4 regions of the Nocardia sp. NPDC055050 genome follow, and region 2 is predicted to be linked to each of the others. Evidence: riboswitches for the same ligand, from Rfam matches in the RefSeq annotation. Region 2 holds a riboswitch; each other region holds the start of a gene.

What was found. A riboswitch is a leader RNA that binds a small molecule or an ion and turns the genes downstream of it on or off. The one in region 2 is predicted to bind S-adenosylmethionine.
Region 1: linked by a shared signal. The riboswitch ahead of ACWGCN_RS18660 (amino acid ABC transporter permease) and the one ahead of ACWGCN_RS13665 (rhodanese-like domain-containing protein) in region 2 are both predicted to bind S-adenosylmethionine.
Region 3: linked by a shared signal. The riboswitch ahead of ACWGCN_RS34980 (bifunctional o-acetylhomoserine/o-acetylserine sulfhydrylase) and the one ahead of ACWGCN_RS13665 (rhodanese-like domain-containing protein) in region 2 are both predicted to bind S-adenosylmethionine.
Region 4: linked by a shared signal. The riboswitch ahead of ACWGCN_RS21225 (aminotransferase class V-fold PLP-dependent enzyme) and the one ahead of ACWGCN_RS13665 (rhodanese-like domain-containing protein) in region 2 are both predicted to bind S-adenosylmethionine.

The regions. Positions count from the first base shown of each region.
Region 1 is NZ_JBSGVG010000016.1:49,466-57,974, forward strand. Features, by position in the region: gene ACWGCN_RS18645 (LLM class flavin-dependent oxidoreductase) at 1-607, opposite strand, end outside; gene ACWGCN_RS18650 (ABC transporter substrate-binding protein) at 604-1,563, opposite strand; gene ACWGCN_RS18655 (amino acid ABC transporter ATP-binding protein) at 1,596-2,357, opposite strand; gene ACWGCN_RS18660 (amino acid ABC transporter permease) at 2,354-3,349, opposite strand; SAM riboswitch class I at 3,460-3,553, opposite strand; gene ACWGCN_RS18665 (hypothetical protein) at 3,920-4,639, shown strand; gene ACWGCN_RS18670 (glycosyltransferase family 2 protein) at 4,892-6,064, opposite strand; gene ACWGCN_RS18675 (LppM family (lipo)protein) at 6,066-6,821, opposite strand; gene ACWGCN_RS18680 (carotenoid biosynthesis protein) at 6,969-7,904, opposite strand; gene ACWGCN_RS18685 (phytoene desaturase family protein) at 7,972-8,509, opposite strand, start outside.
Region 2 is NZ_JBSGVG010000010.1:223,834-227,508, reverse strand. Features, by position in the region: gene ACWGCN_RS13675 (FAD-dependent oxidoreductase) at 64-1,452, opposite strand; gene ACWGCN_RS13670 (Rv0361 family membrane protein) at 1,643-2,101, shown strand; SAM riboswitch class IV at 2,147-2,266, shown strand; gene ACWGCN_RS13665 (rhodanese-like domain-containing protein) at 2,284-2,700, shown strand; gene ACWGCN_RS13660 (O-succinylhomoserine sulfhydrylase) at 2,711-3,675, shown strand, end outside.
Region 3 is NZ_JBSGVG010000072.1:253-8,761, forward strand. Features, by position in the region: gene ACWGCN_RS34965 (oxygenase MpaB family protein) at 1-711, opposite strand, end outside; gene ACWGCN_RS34970 (TetR/AcrR family transcriptional regulator) at 852-1,487, shown strand; gene metX (homoserine O-acetyltransferase MetX) at 1,492-2,637, opposite strand; gene ACWGCN_RS34980 (bifunctional o-acetylhomoserine/o-acetylserine sulfhydrylase) at 2,634-3,950, opposite strand; SAM riboswitch class IV at 4,033-4,143, opposite strand; gene ACWGCN_RS34985 (TetR family transcriptional regulator) at 4,208-4,930, opposite strand; gene ACWGCN_RS34990 (MFS transporter) at 5,065-6,558, shown strand; gene ACWGCN_RS34995 (NADP-dependent isocitrate dehydrogenase) at 6,845-8,062, shown strand; gene ACWGCN_RS35000 (MFS transporter) at 8,294-8,509, shown strand, end outside.
Region 4 is NZ_JBSGVG010000020.1:54,173-62,681, forward strand. Features, by position in the region: gene ACWGCN_RS21210 (S8 family peptidase) at 1-461, opposite strand, end outside; gene ACWGCN_RS21215 (AAA family ATPase) at 486-1,616, opposite strand; gene ACWGCN_RS21220 (class I SAM-dependent DNA methyltransferase) at 1,854-2,558, opposite strand; SAM riboswitch class IV at 2,731-2,845, shown strand; gene ACWGCN_RS21225 (aminotransferase class V-fold PLP-dependent enzyme) at 2,887-4,203, shown strand; gene ACWGCN_RS21230 (excalibur calcium-binding domain-containing protein) at 4,413-4,967, shown strand; gene ACWGCN_RS21235 (Uma2 family endonuclease) at 4,997-5,632, opposite strand; gene ACWGCN_RS21240 (flavin reductase family protein) at 5,685-6,152, opposite strand; gene ACWGCN_RS21245 (YbaK/EbsC family protein) at 6,326-6,802, opposite strand; gene ACWGCN_RS21250 (crotonase/enoyl-CoA hydratase family protein) at 6,954-7,775, shown strand; gene ACWGCN_RS21255 (MarR family winged helix-turn-helix transcriptional regulator) at 7,864-8,355, shown strand; gene ACWGCN_RS21260 (MDR family MFS transporter) at 8,352-8,509, shown strand, end outside.

The sequences.
Region 1 (8,509 bases), on a different contig from region 2:
TGGTGACGTTCGCCGAGAACACCGGATCACCGTGGCGCGCGGCCAGTTCCACCGACTCCAGGCTCGTCGCACTCCCGTGCCAGATCCGCACCCGCGGCTGCAGCGGCCGGGGCAACGCCTTGGCCGCGGCGAGCGAGGGCCGGAACTGTCCCGACCACGTCACTTCCTCGCTGTCCCACAGCGCCCGGAACAGCTCGTACCCTTCCCGATTGCGCTCCCACTGATCCTCGGTGGTGACGTGATAGAGCTGCGCCTGCGCCGCGCCGTTGCCCTTGCCGATGATCAGCTCGAGCCGGCCCTCGGACAGGTTGTCGAGGGTGGAATAGTCCTCGAACGCGCGCACCGGATCGAGCAGGCTCAAGGTGGTGACCGCGGTGAACAGGCTGATCCGCGAGGTGAGGGCCGCGATGTGGCTCAACACCACCGGGGGAGCGGCCGACAGGAACGGATCCTCGTGCCGCTCACCGACCGCGAACCCGTCGTAGCCGAGTTCCTCGGCGCGCCTGGCCTGTTCGACCACCTCGTGCAGGCGATCGCGCGTCGTCGGGACCACGCCGGTGACCGGATCGGGCACCCGCGTGATCAGCGTCATCAGTAGGAACTTCATGCGGCGGGCTTCTTCGGCAGACCGGGCGGGTTGATCCGCGACTCGGTGACCTTCTCCGAATTCAGGCCCCAGCGATCGAGGATCTTCTGGTAGCTGCCGTCGGCGATCGCGTGCTGCAGCGCCTTGTGGATCGGGCCGATCAGGCCGTTGTCCTTCTTGGTGAGCGCCGCGATCTCGCCCTGCAGCTGCTCACCCGCGCCGGAGAAGGTGGCGATGATCTTGCCGTCGCTGGTGGCGGAGTGATAGACGGCCGCGGGGTTCGGGCCGATGTAGCCGTCGATGCGCTTGGAGGCCAGCGCGAGGTAGTAGTCGGTGCTCTGCTGGTAGTAGGCGATGTCGACCGGGGGCAGGCCCTCGGCGACGTTCTTCTCGTTCCAGCTCACCAGCAGCTGTTCCTGATTGGTGCCCGCGCCGATCCCGATCCGCTTACCCGCCAGGCTCTTGCGGTCGGTGTAGGTCAGCGTGCTGTCCTTCGGGACCTCGAGGGCGACGGTGTCGGTGCGGTAGGTGGCGAAGTCGTACTTCTCCTTGCGCTCCTCGGTGACGGTCACGTTCGAGATGAACGCGTCCACCTCACCGGAATCCACCCGCACGAAGTTCTGCGACCAGTCGGCCACCTGGATGTCGAGCTTCAGGCCCAGGATGTCGGCCACCAGGGTGGCGAAGTCGACCTCGGAGCCGATGACGGTCCGGTCGTCGGTGGCGTAGAACCGCAGCGGCGGCACGGAACCGGCGGGACCGGTCACCACCAGCGTGCCGCGGTCGCGGATGGCCTTGGGCACCTCGGCGGCGATCGCGTCGACCTTGGCGGCGCGCACCCTGCCCTCCTGGGCGGGGGACAGGTCGTAGGTGATCGCACCGGCCTGCACGGTGTCGGCGGCCTCGGGCTCGGCGGTGCAGCCTGCCGTCAACAGCGTGGCCGCCGCGACGATGCCGATCAGAGTGGAGAGCTTCATCAGTGTCGAAACCTGTTCGTGGGAAGGGATGTTCAGCGGACGCGGGACAGGAACGCCTGCGTACGCGGGTGTTCGGGGTGATCGAGAACGCTGGCGGCCTCGCCCTGCTCGACGATCACGCCCTCGTCGAGGAACACGACCGTGTCGGCGACCTCGCGGGCGAAACCGATCTCGTGGGTGACGATCACCAGCGCGGTGCCGCTGTGCGCGAGATCGCGGATCACCGCGAGGACCTCGCCGACCAGCTCCGGGTCGAGTGCGGAGGTGGGTTCGTCGAACAGGATCAGCCGTGGTTTCAAGGCCAGGGCCCGTGCGATGGCCACGCGCTGCTGCTGACCACCGGACAGACGCCGGGGGTAGGCGTCGACGAAATCGGCCAGGCCCACCCGTTCCAAAAGCTGTGTCGCCTCGGCGATCACCTCGCCGCGCGGACGGCGCTGCGCCGAGACCGGGGCGAGCACCACGTTGTCGAGCACCGTGAGATGCGGGAACAGATTGAACTGCTGGAACACGAAGCCGATGCGGCTGCGCTGGGCGCGCACCGCGTGGTCGGGCAGCGAACGCAGGGTATTGCCGCGTTGGCGGTAGCCGATCAGCTCACCGTCGATGTGTACGGTGCCCGCGTCCTGCGCTTCCAGATGGTTGAGCACCCGCAGCAGTGTGGACTTGCCGGAGCCGGACGGCCCGATCAGCGCGACCACCTCACCGGCGCGTACGGCCAGATCCACGCCACGCAGTACCTCGGTGCCGCTGTAGGACTTGCGGATTCCGCGCGCCAGCACCGCTGCGGTCATCGGGTTGCTCCTCGGGGTGCGGCCGCACCGGCGGCGATCTCGGTGACCTTGGCGCGGACCCGCTGCCACGGTGTCGGCGGCAGCTCACGCTGCGCGCCCTTGGCGTAGTGCCGTTCGATGTAGTACTGCAGGATCGACAGCGCCGTGGTGAGCACGATGTACCAGACGGTCGCCACCATCAGCAGCGGCACCACCCGGCCGTTGCGGCCGAAGATCACCTGCACCTGGTAGAACAGCTCGGCGATCGCCATCACCGACACGATCGAGGTGCCCTTGAACAGGCTGATCACCTCATTGGCCGCGTTCGGCAGAATCGAGCGCATCGCCTGCGGCAACACGATCGTGCGGAACTGGCGCCAGCGTGGAATCCCCAGCGCCGCCGCCGCTTCGAGCTGACCGTCGTCGACGGCGAGCAGACCCGCCCGGATCAGTTCGGCCGAATACGCCGCCTGATGCAGGGCCAGCCCGATCACCGCCGCGGTGAAACCGCTGATCACACCATTGACATCGAACTCGTAGAAGCCGGGGCCGAACGGAATGCCCACGGACAGGCGGGGATACAGGTAGGCGATGTTGAACCAGAACAGCAGCTGCACGATCAGCGGGATCGAACGGAAAGCCCAGATATAGGTCCAGGCGATCACCCGCAGCACGGGATTGTTCGACACCCGCCCGATCGCCAGCAGCGTGCCGATCGCGAAACCGAGGGCGGTGCCCCACAGGGTGAGCTCGATGGTCACCCGGAGTGCGGCCAGCACCGACTTCGCGGTGAAGTACTGGGCGAAAGTGCCCCAGTCCCAACCCGGATTGGTGATCAGGCCGTGCGCGAACTGGGCCACCAGCAGTAGGGCGATCGCCGCGACGGCCCAGCGCCACGGGTGCCACGACCCGGCGATCCGGGGCAGGTCGTCGACGGGCGCCTTGTCGGCGGGGAGAGCGTCGCCGGGCGGTGCGGGCGCGGTCTCGGCGCCGGATACGGCAGACGCGGTCATGGGAATCCTTCGGAAAACAGTCGAACGAGGCACAGTGACCTCCACCCGGCCAGCAACGGGTTCGCGATCTGGCGGCGCTCAGGCCGGACAGGTGGACAGCACGAAAATCTCCTCCATCGAACCCGGCAGAAGCACCCACACCCCGAAACGGGCGGGTTGCTGCGACGTCGTAGAGCCAGGTCTCTCGGTCGCTCTGGATGGTTGTGCCCGGCCGTCGTGGCCCGAGCTGAATCAGCATGTGGCATATGCACTAGTGCGCGCAACGATAGAAATCAACGTGAGCGCAGAGGTTGGAACCGATCGTGGGCACCGGCATAATTGCCCCGGTTCGGCGCGGTAGGTGATTCGCGCGCGGGCGCGTGCGCAGGGGTCTGGGCGAACGCGTCCGGGCATAGGGATCCTGCGGATGCGTCGTTGGGTCCGGTGCCGAGAAGGGGGCGGACACCGGGCCGCGGCGGCGGGTTCGCTGCGAGATTGCGACGCGCCGAACGGCCGGTGACTTCACCTGTCCGGATTCACCCACCGCACGCGGTAGCGTCGGCCTTCTCTGCGTCGATGAGGAGTTTCGCCGTGATCGTTGCACGTCGTTCCGCCACACTGACCTCGCTGACGGCCTGCGCCGCCGCGCTACTGCTGGCCGCGCCACCGGCCGCCGCCGAACCGGCCGCACCGGTGACGCCCGCTGTCACCCGGGATGCGCCGGCTGTTCGGCCATCGGCGGGCCCGGGTGATCTGCTCGGCGCCTACCAAACCGTCGTCGAGACGCTGAAATCCCTGGGTATCCAGCCGTTCCTGTACCCCACGGTCGCCGCGAACTGCACCGGTGACGGCGCGGGTCTCGTGCCGGCTGTCGCGGGCGCGGTCCCTGGGCCGTGGCCGGCGAACACCCTCCCGATCCCGGGCATCGACCTGTCGGCCGTGAAGTCCGGCCAGACCCTGTTCACCTTCCTGCCCTACGGCCTCGCCCCCGACACCGCCGCGACGAAAACCTCCGGTATGCAGGTGGCCTGGCTCAATATCAGCACCGGTCGCGGCGGCATGGCTTCGATGGGCTCGATCGCCGACATCGTTCGCGCCATGGTCCCGCCCGAGGTTCCCGCCGAACTGCGTCCCCTCGCCGAAACCGCCATCCGGGACTTCCTCTTCGCCGCCATCCCCGTCGGCGGCGTTCGCGCTGTCCCCGTAGACACCGGCCGCGGTACCGTCCTGGCCGCCGTCTTCGGCACCACCGACAATGCGGGCAGGTCTTGCTTCTTCTTTCCCACCATCGGCATTACCGAGGTCGCCTGAAACTCGCGGGTCGGCGTCAGGCTCGGCATCGCCCAGTACTGGATCGTCCGCATGGTCGACGACGACGGACCGGTGTCCTCCATCGAGCAACTGCGTCTCACTTCGGACGGCAGGGGCGTCACCGAGCGAATCGGGCTACGTGGTCAGGACCCTGTCACCGCAATCGACCTGGTCGAGGTCGAAATCGCCTGGGCAGATCTGGATCTGGACATCGAACAGTCGTCAACCGCCGGAGTGGCGACGGGGCGGTGGTCATGCCAGGCGGGTAACGGCGTCGTCGGGCGTCACCAAAGGTCGCTGTTTCCAGCGGAGGCGGCCGGTGCGGTGGCGGTGGTGGGAGCGGGTCCAGAGAACGAGGTAGTGGGCTACCGAGAGGGGGTGGGCCAGGGCTGAGGTGAGGTCGATGGCCGTTGGGGGGCGGCGGGTTTCGATGGTGCGGGCGGTCAGACGGCTTGTGACGGCGGCCAGGTAGCCGAGTAGGCCTGCTCGGCGGGTTCGGGTGCGGCCGAAGATCGCGGCCAGTGGGGGGATCCAATAGGCGAGGGCGGCGAGGATTCCGATGGCTGCGCCGGTGGCACGGCGGCCGCCGTAGGCCGACCACAGCCAGCGGGTGTAGCCGTCGGTGAGTTCGGTGGTGCCGGTATACATTCGGGTGCTCGCGGCGGGGCCCGCGGTCACCAGGGCGGTGCGATGGCCTGCTCGGCGGATGGCGCGGGCCAGGTCCAGGTCCTCGGTGGCGCTGGCTGCTACGGCCGCGTGGCCGCCGCCGGCGCGGTAGGCCGCGGCGTCGACGGCGAGGAACTGGCCGCACGCTACGGCGGTGGACGGGCGCAGGCTGTGATTGGCGGGCCCGACGGGCAGGGTCGAGGCCCACGACCAGGCCAGCAGTGGCTGGATGAGGCGCTCGGCGGTCGAACCGGCGTCCTGTCTCGGCCAGGCCGAGACCAGACCTGCTCCGCGCCTGCGCAATTCGGTCACCGCGGCGGCGATCGCATGGGGGGCCAGGCGGACGTCCGCGTCGATGAAGACCAGGGCGGCCGCGTCGGTGCGGGCGGCCAGGCGCGCGCACGCGGCGGCCTTGCCGGTCCAGCCGGGGGCGGGGTGGGCGGCCGAGCGCAGGACGGTGAAGCGCTCGTCGTCGGCGATCGCGTCGAGTGCGGCCTCGTAGGTGCCGTCGGTGGACGCGTCGTCGAGAATCAGCACGCTCAGGCGGGGGACGCCGACCTGCGCGCGAAGGTCGGCGATCAGCGCGGGCAGGCGCTGCGACTCGTCGCGGGCGGGGACGCACACTGTGACCGGTTCGATCACGCCCGCGACCCCGCGCGGCAGGGTGCGCAAGGTGACCAGGTTGTAGGCGGCGGTGGCCGCGCCGAGCGCGGCCAGACCGGTGCCCGCCCAGGTCAGGTAGCGGGCAGCCGCGCTCATGTCAGCGGCCCAGTCTGCGACTGGAGATTTCGCGCCACATCTCCGAGGGGGAGAAACCGCCACGCGGTGCGTTCGGCGGGCCGGGGTTGCGGTCGCGGAACGCCAGGCCCGCGATCAGCGCGGCCACCGCGAGGGTGATGCCGCCGACGATGCCCGCCCAGCCCGCGAACGAGCGGGTGTTGGGGTCGGCGTACTTCACCTCGGCACGCAGGGTCGACACCTCGCCCGCGGGCAGCTTCCACGAGACCGTGTTCTCACTGTCGGTGGTCTCCCGGGTGCCGTTGGTCTTGGCGACGCGGGCCGGGAACGCCACGGAGAACTGCACGTCCGAGCCGTGCGGCGGCACCGATTCCAGGTCGACCCGCCCGGTGAGACTCACCAGATCGCCGCTGCGCTGGAATTCGAGCGTGAACATGCCCTGGGTCTGATCCGACAGGCCACCGAGCTGGCCGACCTCGCCGAAGGACAGATCGTCGAAGAACACCTGGGTACCCATGTACCCGTCCTGGTTGTAGTTCTCCACCCGCACCTTCGCCGCCAGCTGCTCCGGCGCCTTCAGCTGCGGCCCCTTGTCTTCAGGCCCCGTCGGCACCACCGCGGCGACGATCCGCCCCGACACGCGATCGTTCGACGACACCCCCATCGACACCTGCACACGCAGGCACCCGGCGAGCGCGGGCACGAGCAATGCCAGCAGGACGGCAACGGCCGCGACGCGCCGCGCGGGCACGGAACGACGCGGCGAAGGAGCGGGCATGTCGGCGACGGGACTCGGCTGCACGGTTGACATCGTGCCAGGCTCAAGCCCGAGAGCCCACACGACGGGCCCAGCGCTCACCACCCACCCGTGCCGATCAGGCATTTTCGCCCCGAATCGGGGTGTGTCGCGGCGGGGCCTGCCCGCTCAGAACGCGCGTCGCGCGGCCCGCGCACGCAGAAACAACGGGATTCCGAGCACACCGAGACCGAGGAAACCCCAGATCGCCGACGCGGGAAGGCCGAGGAACACCGCGTGCGCGAGAGCCGAGCCGAGCCAGGTCCACCCGAAAACCGCGACCGGGACCGCCACCGACGGGTCGCGTGGCGGCGGCAGGAAATGATCGAGCAGGGTGAGAATCACCGCCATGACCACGGCGACGAGCGCCCAGCCCAGGTAGTTGGTGTACGGGATCTCGGGGATGCCGGGCAGGCCCGCGTCGGTGACCGCCCAGGTCCATTGGCCGTCGGCCACCATCTGCGGATCGAGGAACAGATCCCAGCCGACCGCGCCGAGGACGAACAGCCCCACGCGCCCGGCATTCGACCCGCTGAGCAGTCGAGCGTCCGACGCGCTGTGTGCCCGCGCACGCACGGATCCGGACCGACCCGGGCGGCGCGTGATCGAGGCGCTCGAGGGGTGCCCGCGGGACACGAGCATGCCCGCGACGATCCAGATCGGGTACAGCCCGCCGGTCCACGCCAACGGCACCGCCAACGGGACATCGGCGAACGCGGGCCCGAGCCGATCGACGGCATAGGCGTAGCTGCCGAACGGGAATCCGGTCGCGGTGCCGACGATTTCGGCGGTGAGCCCCAGCCCGGACACGACGACGAAGAACCCGGCGGCCCACCGCAATCCACGAGTGGTCGCCGCGTGCAGCAGGGCGGTCGAGGCGGACAGCACCACGACTGCGACGGTGATCCGGTCGCGCGCCACCCCCGCGCTCAACGGGTACGTGATCTGCGCGAGCACCAGCGCCAGCGCGGTCACGGCCGGCATCGCGCGGCGTGGGTCGGCGCGTAACCAGGCGCGGATCGCGGCGAGAGTACGACGACCTGTGTCGAGAATCGTGCCGGTCATCGATGCCGCCGAACTGTCGGGTCGGTGCTGCCGTGCCGCTGACTCCGGCGGTGTGGCGGGCAGGCCTTCATCGCTTGCGCAGCGGCGTGAACCGGCGCTTGCGCCCGTCGCCGAGGACCAACCGGGCCGCGCTGCGCCCGCTGGCTCCGGAGACTCCGCCGCCGGGATGGGTGGATGCGCCGGTCAGATACAGGCCGGGAGCGCCGGGGACGCGCTGGCCCGACAGCTCGGGCAGCGGCCGCCACAGCATCATCTGATCGAGTGACATCTCCACATGCATGACGTTGCCGCCGCGCAGACCCATCTCCCGCTCGAGATCGACCGGCGTCTGCACGAATCGCCGGAGCACCGACGAGGTGAAACCCGGGGCGTACCGGTCGACCTCGGCGATGATCCGGTCCGCCTCGTGCTCGGCGTGTGCTGCCCAGTCGCCGCCGTCGGCGAGCTCGTAGGGATGCCACTGCGCCCACAGCGACAGCTGATGTTCGCCCGCGGGCGCGATGGACGGGTCGAGCGCGCTGAAACTCATCGCCAGCACCACCGGGCGTGGCGGCAGCGAACCGGCCGTGGCGGCGCCGTGAGCCAGTCGCAGCTGCCGGCGGTCG
Region 2 (3,675 bases):
AACGGTGCCTGATCGGCGGGCCATTCAGGGCCGCGAACACGCGCGCGCCAGCGCGCCGAAAACTCAGGCCTTGTTCGGCTCGGAGGCGCGCAGCATGTCCTCGCGCTCCACGACCTTCACGCGCTCACGGCCTTCGGGCTCGCCGAGGGCGCGCTCGTGGGCGTCGAGGCGGTACCAGCCCGCCCAGGTGGTGAACGGGATGCCCTTGCCCTCGAGGAACTCGGTGACGGCGTCGAGCTCGGGCTTCGGCGCGGGGGCGAAGGCCTTGGCGTCGTCGAGCAGGCAGGCGATGGTCTCGTTGGCGTCGCCCTTGGTGTGGCCGATGAGGCCGACCGGGCCGCGCTTGATCCAGCCGGTCACGTAGGTGGCGGGCATGAATCGGGCGTCACCTTCGGCGGTGTCGTCGGCGATCACGCGGCCGGCCTCGTTGGGCACCGTGCCCGCCTGATCGTCGAACGGCAGCTGGGTGACGTTCTGCGAGAGGTAGCCCACGGCGCGGTACACGGCCTGGATGTCCCAGTCGGTGAAGTTGCCGGTGCCCTTGACGTTGCCGGTGCCGTCGAGCTGGGTGCGTTCGGTCTTCAGGCCGACGACCTTGCCGTCGGCGCCGAGGACCTCCGAGGGCGATTCGAAGAAGTGCAGGAACAGCTTGTGCGGGCGGTCGCCGTGGTCGCGGATGGCCCACTGCTCCAAGGTGTTGGCGACCATGTCGACCTGCTTGGAGTTGCGGCGGGCGGCTTCGGAGCCCTCGTCGTAGTCGATGTCCTCGGGGTTGACGATGACCTCGATCGTCGGCGAGTGATCCAGTTCGCGCAGCTCGAGGGGCGTGAACTTGGCTTGCGCGGGACCACGACGACCGAACACGTGGACCTCGAGGGCCTTGTTGCCCTTGAGACCTTCGTAGACGTTCGGCGGGATCTCGGTCGGCAGCAGTTCGTCACCGGTCTTGGCGAGCACGCGCGCGACGTCGAGGGCGACGTTGCCGACACCGAGCACGGCGACCTTCTCGGCATCGAGGGGCCAGGAACGCGGGACGTCGGGGTGGCCGTCGTACCAGGACACGAAGTCCGCGGCGCCGTAGGAGCCGTCGAGGTCGATGCCGGGGATGGCCAGGGCGCGGTCGGCGTTGGCGCCGGTGGAGAAGATGACCGCGTCGTAGAACTGGCGCAGGTCGTCGAGGGTGATGTCGGTGCCGTAGTCGATGTTGCCGAGCAGGCGGACCTGATCTTTGTCGAGGACCTTGTGCAGGGCGGTGATGATGCCCTTGATGCGCGGGTGATCGGGCGCGACGCCGTAGCGGATCAGGCCGAAGGGCGCGGGCATACGCTCGTAGAGGTCGATGCTCACGTCGGCATCGGACTTCATCAACGCGTCGGCGGCGTAGATACCGGCCGGTCCCGCACCCACGATCGCAATGCGAAGTGGGCGAGTCGCTGCAGTCTGTTCGGTCATTTCTACGCGCACCCTTTGGTCGAGAACTGATTTGACGGCGTCAACTTAGCTTAGGCTAAGTCGGACATCCGCTTACTGGCAGCTGCCATCGACGTCGGCAGCCGACCGCAATCAAGGCGATTCTAGCTGCGGCGTTGCAGCCACCCGGCGCGCGGTGTAGCTGCCCGCGCGGGTCTGTCAGGATTACAGCATGAACGAGGAGCAAACAGGCTCGGATGACCAGCCCGTAGTGGTGGATCAGACCGACAAGCGTTCCATCGTCCCGTTCGTCGCGGCCGCGGTGATCGCGATCATCGTGCTCATCGGCATCGTGGCGGGTGGACTGCTCTCACCCGCTGAGAAAAATGTCACAGAGGCCGACCGTCTCGCGGCCGCCGTCACCAACTATATCGACGCGCGCTCGCGCAGCGACCTCCGTCCGCCGACCGGTGTGGCCTGCCCCGGGTTCGACGAGGAGAAATCCGGCCTCGGCGAACAGCTCGGTGGCCCGAAATCCACTGTCACGATCGACGGCAAGGGTTTCGAGAACGCCACCGTCAACGGCGACCGCGCCAAGATCGACGCGGCGCTCGTGGTCAACGGCAACCCGGCGGCGAGCAACTGGAAACTGACCCGCGTCGACAGCGCGTGGCTGGTGTGTTCCTTCTGAATCGTTTGACACGATGACCGGTGCCGAGGCAATCTCAGATCGCAAGGTCATGAGTGCCAGCGTCAAGCCCCGGCTCGCTGGTCGGCAACCCTCCTCCGCGGTGGGGTGCTCCGGGTGACGACCTGGCCGTGTGTTCGGGGATTTCCGGCACGGCAAGAGCGGATTCACGCAGGAGGATCGACATGACTTACGCCGGCGACATCACCCCTGAGAAGGCGTGGGAGCTGCTCACCGAGCACCCCGGCGCTGTGCTGGTCGACGTGCGCACCGAAGGCGAGTGGGCACACATCGGCATTCCCGACACCAGTTCCATCGAACGCCCTGCCCACTTCATCGAGTGGGTCGACGGCACCGGCACCCGCAATCCCGAGTTCGGCGTGCAGCTCGAGAAGGCACTCGCCGGTCGCCCCGACGACGCACCCGTGGTGTTCCTGTGTCGCTCCGGTCAGCGTTCCGCGCACGCGGCGAACCTGGCGACCGCGGCGGGCGTGGCACCGTCCTACAACGTGCTCGACGGTTTCGAAGGTGGTCCCGACGCGTTCGGTCAGCGCGGCAGCACCGGTTGGCGCGCTGTCGGCCTGCCGTGGCGTCAGGCATAAGGAGAAAAGCATGATCACCGGTGGTTCGTTCGACAAGCCACTGCCCGAAGGCGTCGGTCCCGGCACGCTCGGCGTGCGCGGCGGTCTGCGCCGTTCCGGCTTCGACGAGACCTCCGAGGCGCTGTACCTGACCTCCGGTTTCGTCTACGAGAACGCCGAAGCCGCCGAGGCCGCGTTCACCGGCGACGTCGAGCACTTCGTCTACTCGCGTTTCGGCAACCCGACCGTGGCCATGTTCGAGGAGCGCATCCGCCTGCTCGACGGCGCCGAGGCGGCCTTCGCGACCGCGTCCGGCATGTCGGCGGTGTTCACCGCGCTCGGCGCCCTGCTGAAGGCGGGCGACCGGCTCGTCGCCGCCCGCAGCCTGTTCGGGTCCTGTTTCGTGGTCTGTAACGAGATCCTGCCGCGCTGGGGTATCGAAACCGTGTTCGTCGACGGTGACGACCTCGACCAGTGGGAGCAGGCCCTCTCCGTCCCCACCCAGGCCGTGTTCTTCGAGACCCCGGCCAACCCGATGCAGACCCTCGTCGATGTCCGCAAGGTCACCGAGCTCGCCCACGCCGCGGGCGCGAAGGTGGTGCTGGACAACGTCTTCGCCACCCCCCTGCTCCAGCGCGGTTTCGAACTCGGCGCCGACGTGGTGGTCTACTCCGGTACCAAACACATCGACGGCCAGGGCCGCGTCCTCGGCGGCGCCATCCTCGGTGCCCAGGACTACATCGACGGCCCCGTCAAAACCCTGATGCGCCACACCGGCCCTGCCCTGAGCCCCTTCAACGCCTGGACCTTGCTCAAGGGCCTGGAAACCATGCCGTTGCGCGTGCGCCACTCCACCGAGTCGGCCCTGCGGGTAGCCGAGTTCCTGGAGACCAAGGATTCGGTCGACTGGGTGAAATACCCCTTCCTGGAATCACATCCGCAACACGCACTGGCCAAAGAGCAGATGACCGGCGGCGGCACCGTAGTCACCTTCGC
Region 3 (8,509 bases), on a different contig from region 2:
GCGGGGCATGTCGAATCGGCCGAGCTCGCGCATCCAGGCGGGCAGCGTCGAGATCGTCGCCAGCGACAGCACCCGACCACCGGCGGCGAACGTCATGCCTTTGCTCACCGATGGCCACAGCAGAAAGTGCATCGCCTCCACGGCCCGCTCGCTGACGCACAACTGCGGCCGGACGCGTTCGAAGTAGGCGCGCACCTCGGCCCGATTGCGCGGTACATCCGCGGGCTTGCAGGTCTGCAGTTCGGCGGCGATCACGCATTCGGCCCAGTACCGGTCCTCCTCGGCGGGACTCAGCGGGCCGGGTCCGAACATCTCGAAGGCCTTGAGGACCGAATGCCACCCGGTGACATGGATCCACAGCTGGGAGTCGGGGTTGTTGGCGCTGTAGCGCTTGCCGCTGATCGGTTCGATGCCCGTCATCGGCGCGTGCACCTTCATCAGGTGTTCGGATGCCTGGGTGGCGGTGCGGCCGTCACCGAGCGCGACCAGCAGGAAGTAGGACAGCGTGTGGTCGAGGCGGGTGGCGGGATTGTCGTAGATCCCGTGTGAATCGGCGACCGCGGCGGTCAGGAACGGATCGAAGTGCTCGAGGGTGACCGCGCGCTGGAATCCGATCAGCGCGGTCGGCGCCGCCCACACCTTCCAGGTGGGGGAATCCGGCCCGAAGAAGCCGTAGTCGTCGCGACGCAGAGTCGACGCATCGAAAGCCATTGCACATGCCCCTTTGCAGTGCGAGAAACAGTTGAATACAACACCACCGTAGCAATGGCTCGACGTGAATACAACGGTTGCGTAGGATTTGTGCCGACAGGGTCGGCGGGTATCGTCGGCGAGCGAAAGGCAGGTGGGCGGTGACCTCGACGCAGGAGCAGCGACCTCGACGCCGCTATGCGCCGCGCCTGCCGCCGGAGCAGCGCCGCGCGCAACTTCTCGACGCCGCGTTCACGGTCCTGGGCCGGATGGAACTGCACGAGTTGAGCATGGAGGCCGTCGCGCAGGAGGCGGGCGTCGGAAAACCTGTGCTGTACACGGTGTTCAAGACCCGCGCCGAACTCGTCGAAGCGCTGCTGGAACGCGAACGGGAACGCGGACTGGATCAGATCGCCGACACGCTGCCCGAAGACCTGCTCGGCGCCGATCCGTTGGCCGCCGCCTCGGCGACCGTCGAAGCGTTCGTCGGTGTGGCACTGGCGAATCCGACCCGCTGGCGGCTGATCCTCGCCACCCCGGCGAGTGCGCCCGACGAATATCGCGCGGCGCTTCGTGCTTCGCGCGCCGAGATCTTGGAGCGCGCGGAATCGCTTGTCCGCATGGGTATCTCCGTGCTGCCGCGATGGTCGGGCATGGATGCCGGACTACTCGCGAACTCGACCCTCACCATTGCCGAAGTGCTCGGTCGACTGGGGGTCGGCGAGCCGGAAGAGTATCCGCGCGAACGACTTCAGGCCTACGTTCGCTCGATCGTCACTCTGCTGACCGGACCCTGACGGCTCAGCGGTTCTCCCGCGCCAAGCGCATCGTCTCGGTGAGCAGCTTCGACACGGCGGCCGCCTCGGTGAGGAACCCGTCGTGCCCGTCGCGGGAGTGCACGATCTCGAGACCCGCGCAGCCCGGCAGTCCTTCGGCCAGCTCGGCCTGGGTGTGCAGGGGGTACAGGCGATCCGAGTCGACTCCGCCGACCACGCACGGCACCGCGGTGGAGGCCAGCGCGGCGGCGACGCCGCCGCGCCCGCGCCCCACGTCGTGGCGGTTCATGGCCTCGCTGAGCAGTACATAGGTGGCCGGATCGAAGCGCGAACACAGCTTGTCGGCCTGGTGCTCGAGGTAGCTCTGCACCGCGTACCGTCCGCCGGTCCACGGGTCCTCGTCGCCCTGTGCCTTGTTGGCGAAGCGGTGATCGAGTTCGCCCTCGGTGCGGTAGGTCAGGTGCGCGATCCGCCGGGCCAGGCCCATGCCGGTCATCGGCGCGCGACCGGTGCCGTGATAGTCGCCGCCCTGCCAGTCGGGATCGGCCGTGATGACGGCCATCTGGGTGGTCTGGGTGCCGATCTGGTCGGCGGTGGCACGGGCGCCCACGGCCAGCACGAGCGCGGCTGAAACCCGCTCGGGCAGGCCGATGATCCACTCGAGCACCCGCATGCCGCCCATCGAGCCGCCGACGACAGCGCCGAGCCGCTCGATCCCGAGCACCTCGAACAACTGCGCTTCGGCTTTCACCTGGTCACGGATGTTCAGCTCGGGAAACCGCGCGCCCCATGGCTTTCCGTCGGAGGCGAGTGAGGACGGGCCGGTGCTGCCCTTGCAGCCGCCCAGCACGTTGGTCGCGATCACACACCACTCGTCGGTGTCGATCGGCGCGCCGGGCCCGACCATGCCCTCCCACCAGCCGGGCGCCCCGTCGGGCCCACCGACGACATGGGAGTCGCCGGTGAGCGCGTGTTCGACGAGCACCACGTTGTCCAGGGTGGGCGAGAGCTCGCCCCAGCGTTGCACCGCCAGCCGCACATCGGGGACGACGGCGCCGTTCTCCAGCGCCACATCCCCGATGGCGACCAGGCCGACGCGCCCGTCCGGCGGCGGCAGCAGGGCCACCCCGGTTCCTGGTCGGGCGATCGGCGATTCGGTGCTCACAGTCACGTCGTCGCCGCCGCGAACCCGGCCCGCAGATCGGCCAGAATGTCGTCGATTCCCTCGATGCCCACCGCGAGCCTGACCAGGCCGGGGGTGACGCCGGCCGCCAGCTGCTCTTCGGGCGTCAACTGCGAGTGCGTGGTCGACGCCGGGTGAATCACGAGTGAACGCACATCACCGATGTTAGCTACATGGCTGTGCAGGCTGAGCGCGTCCACGAACTTCTTGCCCGCGTCGACGCCGCCTGCCAGCTCGAACGCCACGATCGCGCCCGCACCCTTGGGCGCCAGCTCCTTGGCTCGCGCGTACCAGGGCGAGGACTCGAGGCCCGCGTAGAACACCGCGTCGACGCCCGGCTGCTCGGCGACGAACTTCGCGACCGCCTCGGCATTGCTGACATGCCGTTCGACCCGCAGGCTCAGCGTCTCGATGCCCTGGGCGATGAGGAACGCGTTGAACGGCGAGACCGCGGCACCCAGATCGCGCAGCAACTGCACGCGAGCCTTCAGCGCGAACGCGGGCGCGCCCAGATCGGCGAACACCGCACCGTGGTAGCTGGGGTCGGGCTCGGTGAAGCCGGGGAAGCGCGCGTTGCCGTCGGCGTCGCGCACCGTCCAGTCGAAGGTGCCGCCGTCGACGATCACGCCCGCCACGGCCGCACCGTGCCCACCCAGGTACTTCGTCGCCGAATGCACGACGATGTCGGCGCCGTGGGCCAGCGGCTGGATCAGGTAGGGGGTCGCGACGGTGTTGTCCACGATCAGCGGAAGGCCGTTCGCGTGCGCGACACCGGCGATGCCGGGAATGTCGAACACCGCGCTGCTCGGGTTGGCGATGGTCTCGCCGTAGAACGCCTTGGTGTTCGGCTGGATCGCGGCTTCCCACTGCGCGAGGTCATCGGGATCCTCGACGAACGAGACCGTGATTCCCAGCTTGGGCAGCGAGTAGTGGAAGAGGTTGTAGGTGCCGCCGTAGAGGTGCGGGCTGGACACGATGTGGTCGCCCGCGCTCGCCAGGTTCAGGATCGCGTAGGTCTCCGCGGCCTGGCCCGAGGCCAGCAGCAGCGCCGCGCCGCCACCTTCGAGCGCGGCCACGCGCTGCTCCACCGCGTCCTGGGTGGGGTTCATGATCCGGGTGTAGATGTTGCCCGGCTCGGCGAGACCGAACAGCGCGGCGGCGTGATCGGTGTCGCGGAAGGTGTAGGAGGTGGTCTGGTAGATCGGCAGCGCCCGCGCGTTGGTGCTCGCGTCGGGGGCCTGGCCCGCGTGGACCTGCTTGGTCTCGAAGGACCAGTTCTCGGGCAGGGAAGAGTCAGTCATGTCGTGCTCCAAATGGGTGTCAGCCGGGGGATCTCGTCAACTGGGTCGGATCGACTGGCAACAACACATGGGGGCCTCCTGCAGTGCGCGCTTGCTCTCGACTTTCGAGAGCCCGGTCATCACCCGGAGCACCCCACCGCAGCTGGAGGGTTGCCGACCAGCGAGCCGGGGCTTGGCGCTGGTACTCATGACCTTGCCGTCATGTTAACCGGAGATCTCCCGCGGGCGGAAACTTCCCCCGCATTTCCCGCCGAAGATCACTCGCCGGACGGTGTGCCGAAGCCTGGCGTGTCGTCCACCGGTGCGCCACAGACCTGCCGCAAACCGTGGTAGGCGCGCAGCACGGCGTCGCGCGTGACCCGAACAGCTACCGTCGGTGACCCGCTCAGCAGTGCCTGCTCGGTATCGGCGACCGAGAGATGGCACAGCATCTGCCAGATCCCGGCTACCAGCTTCACCGTGAAGTCCTCGGGTGACGTGCCCATCCGCTGCGCGAGCTCGGTGCACACCGCGACGTTCTTCTTCTCCGCGTATTCCAGCGCGCGCGCGTTGACCGACTGGCTGGTGCGCATGATCCGCTGCATCTGCAGGAACTGGCGGATGAACCGGATGCCGTCCGCATCCGCCTCGGCCTGGACCACCTCCAGGTAGGCGCCGCACAGTGCCTGGAGTTCGTTGCCGGTGTTCGGCTGGGAGCGCAGCGCGACGGCGACGGAGACCCCGAAGTCGTCGATCGGGGCCAGCACGATGTCTTCCTTGAGCGCGAAGTACCGGTTGACGGTGCGTGGGGACACATCGGCACCCGCGGCGATCTGCTCGACCGTCGTCGCGTCGAACCCTTGGCTGTCGCACAGCTCGAGTCCGACCGCCACGATCGCGGCTTTGGTCTGGAGTTTCTTGCGCTCGCGCAGGCCCAGCGGCACGCCGGCAGCCGGTTCGGTCGTCCGGTCGGCGCTGATCGGAGTGGTCGAGTCCAGCATTTCACCAGCCTACCGTGTCGGCCGCTTTATCTGTCCAACTAGGTCAATTGGCGCAGTCAGACATTTTTCTCTTGACGCCAATTGTCTCACAGTGCCAGGATTGGTTCACACTGATCGAGTGACGAGGAGTCCTGGTGACCAGCACCGAGATAGAAACGAAACATGTTGATTCCCAACAGAGTTCGATGCGGTGGTGGGCGCTGGTCGTGCTCTCCGCCGCCCAGCTGATGGTGGTGCTCGACGCCACCGTGATCACGATCGCCCTGCCCTATGCCCAGCGTGACCTGGGGATCAGCGACGGCGACAAACAGTGGGCGCTCACCGCGTACACGCTCATCTTCGGCGGGCTGCTGCTGCTCGGCGGACGGATGGCCGACTACCTGGGCCGGCGCCGGATCTTCCTGGTCGGCCTGGTCGGCTTCGCCGCCGCGTCGGCGCTGGCGGGGCTCGCGCAGACCGGTCCGCAGTTGTTCGTCGGCCGAGGTCTGCAGGGTGCGTTCGCCGCGCTGCTCGCCCCCGCGGCCTTGTCGCTGTTGTCGGTGATCTTCACCGACGTGCAGGAACGGGCCCGCGCGTTCGCGGTGTTCGCCGGCATCACCGCCGGTGGCATCGCGTTCGGGCTGATCGTCGGCGGCGCGCTCACCGAATTCGCGTCGTGGCGGTGGACGCTGCTGATGAACACGCCGATCGCGCTCATCGCGGTAGCCGGTGCGGTGGCGGTGATCGCGCGCGATATCCCGGTGCCCAGAACCGGCGGCTACGACTTGCCCGGCGCCGTCACCGTGACATTCGGCTTGGTGTCGATCGTCTACGGATTCAGTCGCGCTGCCGAACACGGTTGGCTGGCGGGCAGCACCCTCGGCCTGCTCGGGGCCGGCTTCGCCTTGCTCATCGCGTTCGTCTTCATCGAGGCACGCTCGGCGAACCCGCTGCTGCCGTTGCGAATTCCGGGTGAGATCAATCGCGGCGGCGCCTTGCTGGCCGCGCTGCTGATCCCGATCGCGATGTTCGCCATGTTCTTGTTCCTGAGCTTCTACTACCAGAACACCCTGGGCTATTCGCCGCTGAAGGCAGGCATCGCGTTCCTGCCGTTCCCCGTGGGCATCGGGATCGCGGCGGGCATCACCAGTTCGCTGATGCCCAAGTTCGGGCCGCGTCCGCTCATGGTGGTCGGCGCGCTGCTCGGCGTCGTGGGACTGCTGTGGCTGGCACAACTGAGCTACGGCGACGGGTACGCGCTGAGCGTGCTGCCCGCGCAGCTGCTGATGGCGCTCGGGATGGGCCCGCTGTTCGTCGGGATGCAGGCCGTGGCCCTGCATCAGGTCGACGCCGAGGACTCCGGTGTCGCCAGTGCCCTGCTCAACGCCGCCCAGCAGGTCGGCGGCGCCGTCGGCACCGCCCTGCTGACCACCCTGTCGGTGCAGGCCGCCGAGAACTACGTCACCGACAACCCGACCGTCGACCACCTGATCGAACGCGCCTCGATCTACAGCTACGACGTCGCGTTCTATATCGGCGCCGGCTTCTTCCTCGCCGCCGCCGTGGTGATCGCGGTGATGATCCGCGACAAGCCGGAGAACCTGATCGAAGGCGACGAACACGCGGCCGCGATACCCGTCGCGGTCTGACCTTCTCGACGAGGCCCGCGCTACGGCGCGGGCCTCTTGTTACCACTCAGTAGCCGGTCAAGGCCCGATCGGGTGATAACAGGCGGGCCGGCAGGGTTGTCCCGCACAGTGGGGCCTCCCGTCGCGGTGAGGTGGGGGACAGCAGTACGCTCGTCTTGTTTGCACCACACGTCCCGCAGACAACGCGGGGCATATACGTTGTCTGTTGGAACTGCTGGGGTCCGCTCACAAGCGTGTTCGCCTAGCCGTGCAATAAGGGCACCCACCGAGGAGGACACGAAGATCCATGTCCAAGATCAAGGTTGAAGGCACCGTTGTAGAACTCGACGGCGACGAGATGACCCGGATCATCTGGCAGTTCATCAAGGACAAGCTGATCCATCCCTATCTCGACGTGAACCTCGAGTACTACGACCTCGGCATCGAGTACCGCGACAAGACAGACGACCAGGTCACCGTCGACGCGGCCAATGCCATCAAGAAGTACGGCGTCGGCGTGAAATGCGCCACCATCACCCCCGACGAAGCGCGGGTGAAAGAGTTCGGCCTCAAGAAGATGTGGCGCTCGCCCAACGGCACCATCCGTAACATTCTGGGTGGCACCATCTTCCGCGCGCCGATCATCATCTCCAACGTGCCCCGGCTGGTGCCCGGCTGGACCAAGCCGATCATCATCGGCCGTCACGCCTTCGGCGACCAGTACCGCGCCACCGACTTCAAGGTCTACGAGGCGGGCACCGTCACGCTGACCTTCACCCCGGAAGACGGCAGCGAGCCGATCATCCACGAGGTCGTGAAGATGCCCGAAGACGGCGGCGTCGTCATGGGTATGTACAACTTCAAGAAGTCCATCGAGGACTTCGCGCGGGCCTCGTTCAACTACGGCCTGCAGCAGAACTACCCGGTGTACCTCTCCACGAAGAACACCATCCTCAAGGCTTACGACGGCATGTTCAAAGACACCTTCCAGGAAGTCTTCGACGCCGAGTTCAAGGCCGAGTTCGACGCGGCGGGCCTCACCTACGAGCACCGCCTGATCGACGACATGGTCGCCTCCTCCATGAAATGGGAGGGCGGCTACGTCTGGGCCTGCAAGAACTACGACGGCGACGTGCAGTCCGACACCGTGGCCCAGGGCTTCGGCTCGCTCGGCCTGATGACCTCGGTGCTGCTCACCCCGGACGGCAAGACCTGTGAGGCCGAGGCCGCGCACGGCACGGTCACCCGGCACTACCGTCAGCACCAGCAGGGCAAGCCCACCTCGACCAACCCGATCGCGTCGATCTTCGCCTGGACCCGTGGCCTCGAACACCGCGGCAAGCTGGACAACACCCCCGAGGTGATCGGCTTCGCGCAGGCGCTCGAGGACGTGGTCATCAAGACCGTCGAGGGTGGTCAGATGACGAAGGACCTCGCCGCGCTCGTCGGCGGCGACCAGGGTTACCTGAGCACCGAGGAATTCCTCGGCGCGCTGGACGTCAACCTGGCTCGCGCTCTGAAGTGAGATAGCCCCGGTTCGCAACCGCGAACCTGCACGGCTGTGAGAAAGCGCTCGCATCGAATCCGATGCGAGCGCTTTTGCGTCCGTACTCGGCGGTTGTTCCCACGGTGGGGTAACTCACGCTCGTTTCGGGTAGCTAATGGGTCGTCGTGCCCGTTGCATGGAAGCGTGACTTCTTCCATCGCAGCCCCCGATCGCCTCGACGTGCCACGCACCAGCTGGCACGTCCCGGCGATGCTCGCGTTGGCGCTGGGTGGATTCGGGATCGGGACCACCGAGTTCGTGACCATGGGGTTGCTGCCCGATATCGCGCGGGCCTTCGATATCTCCGAGCCGTCGGCCGGGCACGCGGTGTCGGCGTACGCGCTGGGGGTCGTGGTCGGTGCGCCGCTGATCGCCGCGTTGTGCGCGCGGGTGGCGCGCAAGAAGTTGCTGATCGTGTTGATGGTC
Region 4 (8,509 bases), on a different contig from region 2:
GCGGCGTTGTTGAGCCGGAATTCCGCCAGGCTGACGATTCCGATCTCGGCGCCGCCCAGCGGTGTATCGGCATTGATCCGCGCGGTGAGCAACTGCAGATTGACGCGGGTCGTCGCCAGGAACAGCAGGGTGCTCGCCCGTGGTCGGCCGTGCTCCGGCGCGATCGCCACCGGCCTGCTGCCCAGTGGATCCAACTGCATCGATGTGAGAAGTCGTGTGGGATAACCACTTTTGGACAGGTACTGCGGATGCAGAGTGACCGCCGTGACCGTCTCGTCCTCCGGGCAGGCCGTCTTCGGCAACGCGTCCGCACTCGAGGTGGCCGCGCTGAGCATCGGCGCGAGTCGGGCTCGCGCCTGCGCCACCGTGTACGGGGACTGCGGCGAGCCGCCCGATCTGCTGGGGGAGATGGGCGCGGTGAGTCGCTCACCGAAGCCGATCAGAAATCGCGGTCCCGCCACCGGTGAATCCCCCCAGCTGCCACGTTATTCCCGTCGATGCGTGAAACCACGAATGGTGTCGCGCGACACCCCCGTCAGCGCGCTGATCTGGCGCTGAGACAAGCCTGACACGCCCGTCAGCGTCTGTGCCAGCCGTAACCGATCCGTTTTGGGAAGTTCAGCTGCCAGTCGCGCGGAATGCTCGGCCATCAGCCCGGGCAGTAGCTGGTCCTCGAGCACGCAACGCCTGCGCAATCGCAACATCGCGCGCTCGATATCGTTGAACGACAAGCCCTTCGACGCCAGCGCGACCGCGTCCACCGCGCCGTCGGGCAGTGGCTGCCCGGCGAATCGGCGAATCGCCTCGCAGCGTTGCTCGGCCTCGGGCAGCGCGAACTCCACGCTCACATCGAAGCGCCGCCACACGGCCGGATCCAGCAGATCGGCGTGGTTGGTCGCGCCGATGACCAGGCCCCCGCCGGTCGGCCAGTCGTCGATCTGCTGGAGCAGCACCGTCACCAGTCGCTTCAACTCGCCCACGTCGCGATCGTCGTCGCGACGCTTGGCGATGGCGTCGAGCTCGTCGAGCAGCAGAACGCACGGCCGCTGCTTGGCGTAGTCGATGGCATGGCGCAGGTTGGTGCCGGTCTTGCCGAGCAGGCTGCTCATGATGGTCGCCAAGTCCAGGACCACCAGCGGCAGCGACAGTTGGTGGGCCAGCCAGGCCGCGGCCATCGTCTTGCCGACACCGGGCGGACCGACGAACAGCAAGCTGCCGGCCGGAGTCAGATCGGCGGCGGCCAGCCGGTCGGCCTGCCTGCGTTCGTCGACGATCTGGGTGAGCACGTCATAGGTTTCGGCGGCCAGGATCGGCACTTCGGCGGTGGAGCCGGGCGGGATCACCCGCAGCAGCGGCAGCCGGCTGTCGCCGTCGACCGGAATCGGCGTATCCACTTCCGCGCGTAGGGGATTGGCGCGCGTGGGGTTCTGGCGCAGCAGCGCGATCAGCGCATCGGCCAGTTCGGGACTGGCATGCCGGTGGCGGCGCGCGGCGCGGCGCACGAACATTGCGACGTCCTGCTCGCGCCCGGCGAGCGCCAACCTGGCCAGGTGGACGAATTCGTCGGGTAGATCGGCGCTCACGTCCGCCGAAGTGGAGCTCAAGGCGTGTGACATGGTCTTCTTCCGATCAACTACGTGGACTATTTTCGCTTCACTCGATCGTACGGCGTCCATCACGGGCAAAGTTCACCCCTTGTGTACCGGTTTGACATCGGACCCCACCCGCAGCGCCACATTGATCTGCCGAGCACTCAGCGCAGCGATTCCCTTCGTCGGATGCTAGTTCCGCCACGCCCCCTCATGGGCGATTCCCTTCGCGTCGGGCGTGCCTCGAAGCGTGCGGCGCGGTGCCTATGCGACGCCGAGCGTCCAGACCAGCGCCATGGTGAACGGGTGGCCGCGCAGGTCGGCCCACTTGGGTTTCGCCGCGAGCCAAGCGTCGTCCACCAGGGCCTCGGCCGCTTCGGTGAGGACCCAGCCCGCGTCGGTGCCCGCGGCGATGTGCTCGCTCAGCAGGTGCAGGTGGGTGCTGATCGCGATCGGATCGCCCCCAGCCGGGGTGTAGTGCGTCGGCATTCCGGTGACCATCATGAACTGTGGGTGGTAGCTGACGTGGGCGAACGTGGCTCCTGGGACAGCCAGCCGCGCGGCCTCTGTGTAGAACGGGCGCAGGTCCGGCAGATGTTCGTCGATCAGTGAGGAGATCACGAGATCATAAGTGCTGCTGGGCAATTCGGTAGCACACACGTCGGCTTTGGTGAGTGTGCGATGTACACCGCGTACGCGGGCACGGGCCAGCATGCCCGCGCTCAGATCGACGCCGTCGATCTCGGCGCTACTGCGGCTGCGCAACCACGCGCCGGTTCGCCCCGTCCCGCAACCCAGGTCGACCGCCTGGCGCACGCCCGCCCAATCCGGGCGGCGAAGCCGATCCAGCAGCGCCGAGTCCATCTCGTCCATCACGGTGCGCTCGTAGGTGTCGGCCCAGCCGTCGTAGCCGGTGGCGACATCGACGGTGGGGTAGTGGCGTCGGTCGAAATCGGCGAAGGCAGGCATCACCGGAGTGTCGCAAAGGAAAGCGCACGTGGACAACCGATTTCCCGCTGCGGTCGCGACGCTCCGACCGCCGCGCCGAACCGGGAGATCTCGTGCGTGGCCGGGGTCGGCTCCGAGCGCGCCGGCGATCGGTGGTTGACAGGTCCGGTGGTCGTCTGTCACTCTCGTTGCAGGTCACGAGTACCAGCGTTCAGCCCCGGCTTGCTGGTCGGCAACCCTCCTCCGCGGTGGGGTGCTCCGGGTGACGACCAGGCTGACGTCCGAATTGGGCGCGGCAAGCGCGGGCCACCTCTTCAGGAGCGGGTCCCTGAGCCGACGGGATTTCGTCATGACTGCTGTAATCGACCCCACCTGTGCCATCGCCGCCGTTTCCGGTGCCGACCTGCAGGTTCCGCTCGTTCAGGGCGGTACCAGCTCCTACGCCAACTTCGACTACGCGGCGAGTGCGCCTGCGTTGAAGCAGGTCACCGACCGGATTTCGCAGTTGCTGCCGTTCTACGCCAGCGTGCACCGGGGCGCGGGATACGCCTCGCGGATCTCCACCGAGTGCTACGAGGCCTCGCGGGGGTCCGTTGCCCGGTTCCTCGACGCCGACGACGACCAGGTCGTGGTGTTCACGCGCAACACCACCGATTCGCTGAACCTGCTGGCCGGGTGCGTGCCGGGGGAGACCGTGGTACTCGATATCGAGCACCACGCCAACTTCCTGCCGTGGGCGAAGCACGGTCGTCGCGTCGTGCGGGCCGCCGCCACGGTCGAGGAGACGATTCAGCGTGTCGTCGCCGAGCTGTGCAGCAAGCCTGCCGCGCTGCTCGCGGTGACCGGCGCGTCCAACGTCACCGGTGAGGTGCTGCCGCTGGAACGGCTCGCGACCATCGCCCACCTCTGTGGTGCGCGCATCCTCGTCGACGCCGCGCAGCTGGCTCCGCATCGCCGGATCTCCCTGCGCGAAACCGGGATCGACTACCTCGCCTTCTCCGGGCACAAGCTGTACGCGCCGTTCGGTTCGGGTGTGCTCGTCGGCCGGCGCGACTGGCTGGACGAGGGTGAGCCCTACCTGGCCGGTGGTGGTGCGGTGCGCAATGTCGGTGTGACAGAGGTCGAATGGGCGTGCGCGCCGCAGCGGCACGAAGCCGGTTCGCCGAACGTCCTCGGCGCGGCCGCTATTGCCGCTGCCTGCGATGCGCTGGCCGCCATCGATCCCACCGAACTCGTCGCGCACGAGCGCTTTCTGGCCGACCGGCTGCGTGACGGCCTGTCCGCGATCCCCGGCGTCGACCTGGTCAGTATCTGGTCCGACAGTCCCGACTGTGTGGGCATCGTCGCCTTCACGATCGCCGATGTCGCCCCTGGCAAAGTCGCCGCGTACCTCTCCGCCGAACACGCCATCGGCGTGCGCGACGGCCGCTTCTGCGCGCACCCCCTCCTCGCGAGCCTCGGCCTCGACGCCGCCCTCCGAGCCAGCATCGGCCTCGGCACCACCGCCGCCGATGTAGACCGCTTGATCAGTGCGGTAGCCACCCTGGTCAGCCAAGGCCCCGCCTGGAATTACGCCGCCACCGACGGGCACTGGAACCCGACCCCCGAAACCCGTCCCCTCAGCGCCTCTTCCCCCGCAGGCGCCGCCCCCTGCCTGATCGGCTGAACTCGTCACAGGCGAGATTCGCCGAACGTCGGCCGTCGAGACCTGCTCTCGGCGGCCGATATTCGTTTTCCGTCGAGTGGTATCCGTCCGAGAACCCGACGGACCGCTTCTCGGAAATTCCAGGTTTGGACTGCCTCCCAGCTGGGTAACGCCTGTCGAACCCGTCGCGATGAAGCCCCCGAGATTGCCCGACAATCAAAGGGGACACCGTGACTCGACCGATTCAGCCGCCCGACCCGTGGGCTCGTCCGCCCCGCCGACCCGAAAAGAAGCGGCGTTGGCCGTTGCTGGCCGGGATCGGAGTCGCCGGCGTGCTCGGTCTCTCGGTCGTCGCCGGTCTCAGTGACGACAACCCCTCACCGGCCGCGCGGACATCACCCACCTCGACCACCCGCGTCGTCGCATCATCGACCACGGCCAAGCCGTCGACGACCACCGCCGCCCCGACCACCACGACGTCCGCCGCCCCGACCACCACGATCGATCTCCCGCCGGCACCCATCGCACCCACCACCACTGCACCCACCACCACGATCGCGGCGCCGGCTCCACCGCCGGTCATCGTCCCCGGGCCGACCACCACCGTCGACCTCCCCGCCCCGCGGGTGGCAGCCGTCCCGGAGCCCGAAACGCCCGCGCCCGCCAGCGCCTACTACAAGAACTGCGCCGCTGCCAGAGCCGCCGGCGCAGCCCCGCTGCGCACGGGCGATCCCGGCTACCGCTCCGGCCTGGACCGAGACGGCGACGGCGTGGCCTGCGAATAGCGCCGATCAGATGCCGAGGCTGCCAGGCATCAGTCGAGGTCCGCGTCGAGGGCGTCCCAGGTGATGGTGACGTCGAGCGGATCAGTGATGGCGATCGCGAGGGGATTGTGCGCGCGGAAGCGGGTTTCGGTGGAGATGTAGACGCCTGCGGTATTGAGACGAAGGATCTCGATGGACTTCACGCGGCCGTCGTTGTTCTCCATGCGGACGATCCAGTACTGCTCGATTCCCAGGCGGGCGTATTCCGCTCGTTTATCCACACAATCGGCGGTAACCGTCGCCGGTGATACCACTTCGACGACCAGCAGGGTGTCGCCTGCTGTCGGCTTGGTTTTCCACTTGTCGCGGGGGTCTTCGATGCAGCGGTACACAATGGCGTCGGGGCGGCGGAAGTTGAAGGGAACCTCCGAGACCAGCATGTCCAGTTCGCCGCTGGCCTTCAGGCAGGGCTGCCCGGTGGCGCGTTTCCGGATCGCTTCCCGCAGGGACTGTTTGATCACGTCGGCGCTGGCGATGTGATTCGGCGAAGGTGAGTCGCGATGCACCAGCAGGCCGTCTTTGACCTCGATTACCCGAGCGAGGTCTTCCGGCATCGCCAAATACGTGTCCAGGTCGATTCTCGGAACACCGGCGCGCAACCACGACCAGTCGTATTCCTCGCTCATCGGACCAACCTAGCTGTGGCAGGTGGGTCACCGGCCTACACAGACGCTCTGATCAGGTGTCGAGGGCGGTGGGGCGGTGGTATTTGCCGTTGTAGTAGAGCAACGGGGCTGCGGAGGGGGACTCTTCGGTTTGGTCGTGGACTCGGGTGACCAGGCCTACGGCGAGGGTGTGGTCGCCGAGGTCGATGAGTTTGTGGAGGGTGGTGCGCAGCCAGATGGGGGTGCCGTGCAGGACCGGTTCGCCGGTGTCGAGGGTGGTCCAGAGGGCGCGGTCGGTGAAGCGGTCGGCGGCGGTCCGAGAGAAGCGGTGGGCCAGGTGTTGTTGGTGTTCGCCCAGGAAATGGATCACCACCGAGTCCGCGGCTCGCAACGCGTCGATGCTCGATGAGGTGTGCGCGATGTTGAACGACACCAGCGGCGGTTCCAGCGACAGGGAAGCGAACGAGGTGGCCGTGAACCCCACCGGTCCACTCTCGGCTCCGAGCGTCACCACCGTGACGCCGGCCGGATAGTGCCGCATAGAGGCCCGATACTGCTCAGCCGTAATCCCGCTCAGATCATCGGGAACGACCAGTCCGGTCTCAGAAGGTTGCACATCGCCCACCGCCCCCAACTTACGCCCGTTCGGCGCGCGTCCTCACGGTCGCTGTGTCCGTTTGATCCAACTCACACGGTCGGGATGGGAAGCCGAATTCAGTCGATATCAATCGGCAGACCCGCGGTGATACGGATGATTTCGCGGAAGTTGGTGCGGAACACGGTGTTCGGGTGGCCGCCCGCTGCCCAGACTTCGGGGTGGGCGGCGAGGGCGGTGTCCACCCAGGTGGGGAGGTTGGTGGGGTGGCCGAGGGGGGCCGTGCCGTCGACGGGCTGGCCGGTGATGCGTTCGGCCAGGGCGGTGGGGGCGGGGGTGAGGGTGCCCTCGAGGCGTTTGCCGGTGCGGGCGAGGTCCACGTGGTGATGGTCGGCCACCAGGATCAGGACGGGGTCGTCGTCGAGGAGGAAGACCTGGGCGGTGAGGATCGCGGTGGGCTGGGCGCCCATGGCGCGGGCGGCGTCGGCCGCGGTGGGAGCCGGCGTCTCGGGGCAGACGATGACGCCGTGGTGCCCGCGGGCGATGAGAGTTTCCGCGACCCGGCATGCGACCGGCGGCAATGACGACCTGCGCATGTCATCCAGAGTAGGTCGATTGCGGGAAATATGCTGTGTTACTTGGAGTTCTGGCGAACGCGAACCCGGCCGCTGCGCGTCCGGCCCCTCCCTAGGGGTCGGGGGCGGGGCTGGGTGGGCGGCATGTTGGCGCGGTGGCAATAATCAGGGCATGAGTGAATGGAAGGCCTTTACCGTCGAGATCGCCGACAACGTTGCCCAGGTCACGTTGATCGGACCGGGCAAGGGCAATGCGATGGGTCCCGACTTCTGGCGCGAGCTGCCCGAGGTCTTCGCCGAGCTCGACGCGGATCCGCAGGTACGGGCGGTGGTGGTGACCGGGGCGGGCAAGCACTTCTCGTTCGGTCTCGACCTGGCCGCGACCGCGGGCACGCTGGCTCCGGTGCTGGCCGACGACGCGAAGGCGGGGCCGCGTACGGAGTTCCTCAGGGAGGTCCGCCGGATGCAGGCCTCGGTGACGGCGCTGGCCGAGTGCACCAAGCCGGTGATCGCGGCGGTGTCCGGGTGGTGCATCGGCGGTGGTCTCGACCTGATCGCCGCTGCCGATATTCGTCTGGCCAGCGCGGATGCCAAGTTCAGCCTGCGTGAGGCGAAGGTGGCGATCGTCGCCGACATCGGGTCGCTGCAGCGCCTGCCCGGCATCATCGGCGAGGGCAATCTGCGGGAGCTGGCCTTCACCGCCAAGGACATCGACGCGGCCCGTGCCGAGCGGATGGGCCTGGTGAACGAGGTGTTCGCCGATCAGGAGGCCGTGCTGGCCGCCGCGCACGCGATGGCGCGCGAGATCGCGGGCAACCCGCCGCTGGTGGTGCAGGGCATCAAGGACGTGCTCGAGCAGCGGACCAGCCCGGCGATCGCCGACGGTCTGCGTTACGTGTCGACGTGGAACGCGGCGTTCCTGCCGTCGAAGGACCTGCCCGAGGCGATCGCGGCGGTCTTCGAGAAGCGCGCGCCGGAGTTCAAGGGCGAGTAAAGGCAGTTCAAACGGTTGCCACGGCGACCGTTCTGCCTACATACTTGCATCACACAACTAATTGATTGATGCAAGTAAAGGTAAACGTGTGAGTGAGAGTGAGCCCGCGATCGACGCGATCGCGATCCAGCTCGTGCGGCTGCACCGGCTGCGCGATCGGGCGATGGCCCAGATCAAGGACCACTCGGGGATCGACCCGGCGGGGTTCATGGTGCTGTTCCGGTTGGTGTGTGACGGGCCGATGCGCTCGGGCGCGCTCGCCGACGCGGTGCATTCGGACGCGTCGACGGTGAGCAGGCAGGTCGCGCAGCTGGTGGAGCGTGGCCTGGTGGTGCGCGCCGCCGACCCCGACGACGGGCGAGCCACCGTGCTGGAGGCCACCGACTACGGGCGCGAGACCGCCGACCGGATCCGGGCGCGGCGCCGGAATTCCATTGCCATCGTCACCGAGAACTGGTCCACCGACGATCGCGCGCTCTTCGCCGGGCTGCTGACGCGGTTCGTCGAGGACTACGACGCGGCCCGCCCGGTCCTGCTGGCCCAGCCGCCCGCACTGAGCACTACGGAGAACGTTTCGTGACGACAACCGCGGCCCCGGTGGAATCACCGGCAGGCTTCACCCATCGCCAAATCCTGACCATCCTGTCCGGGCTGATGCTCGGCATGCTGCTGGCCTCGCTCGATCAGACGATCGTGTCGACGTCCATCCGCACCATCGCCGACGACCTCGACGG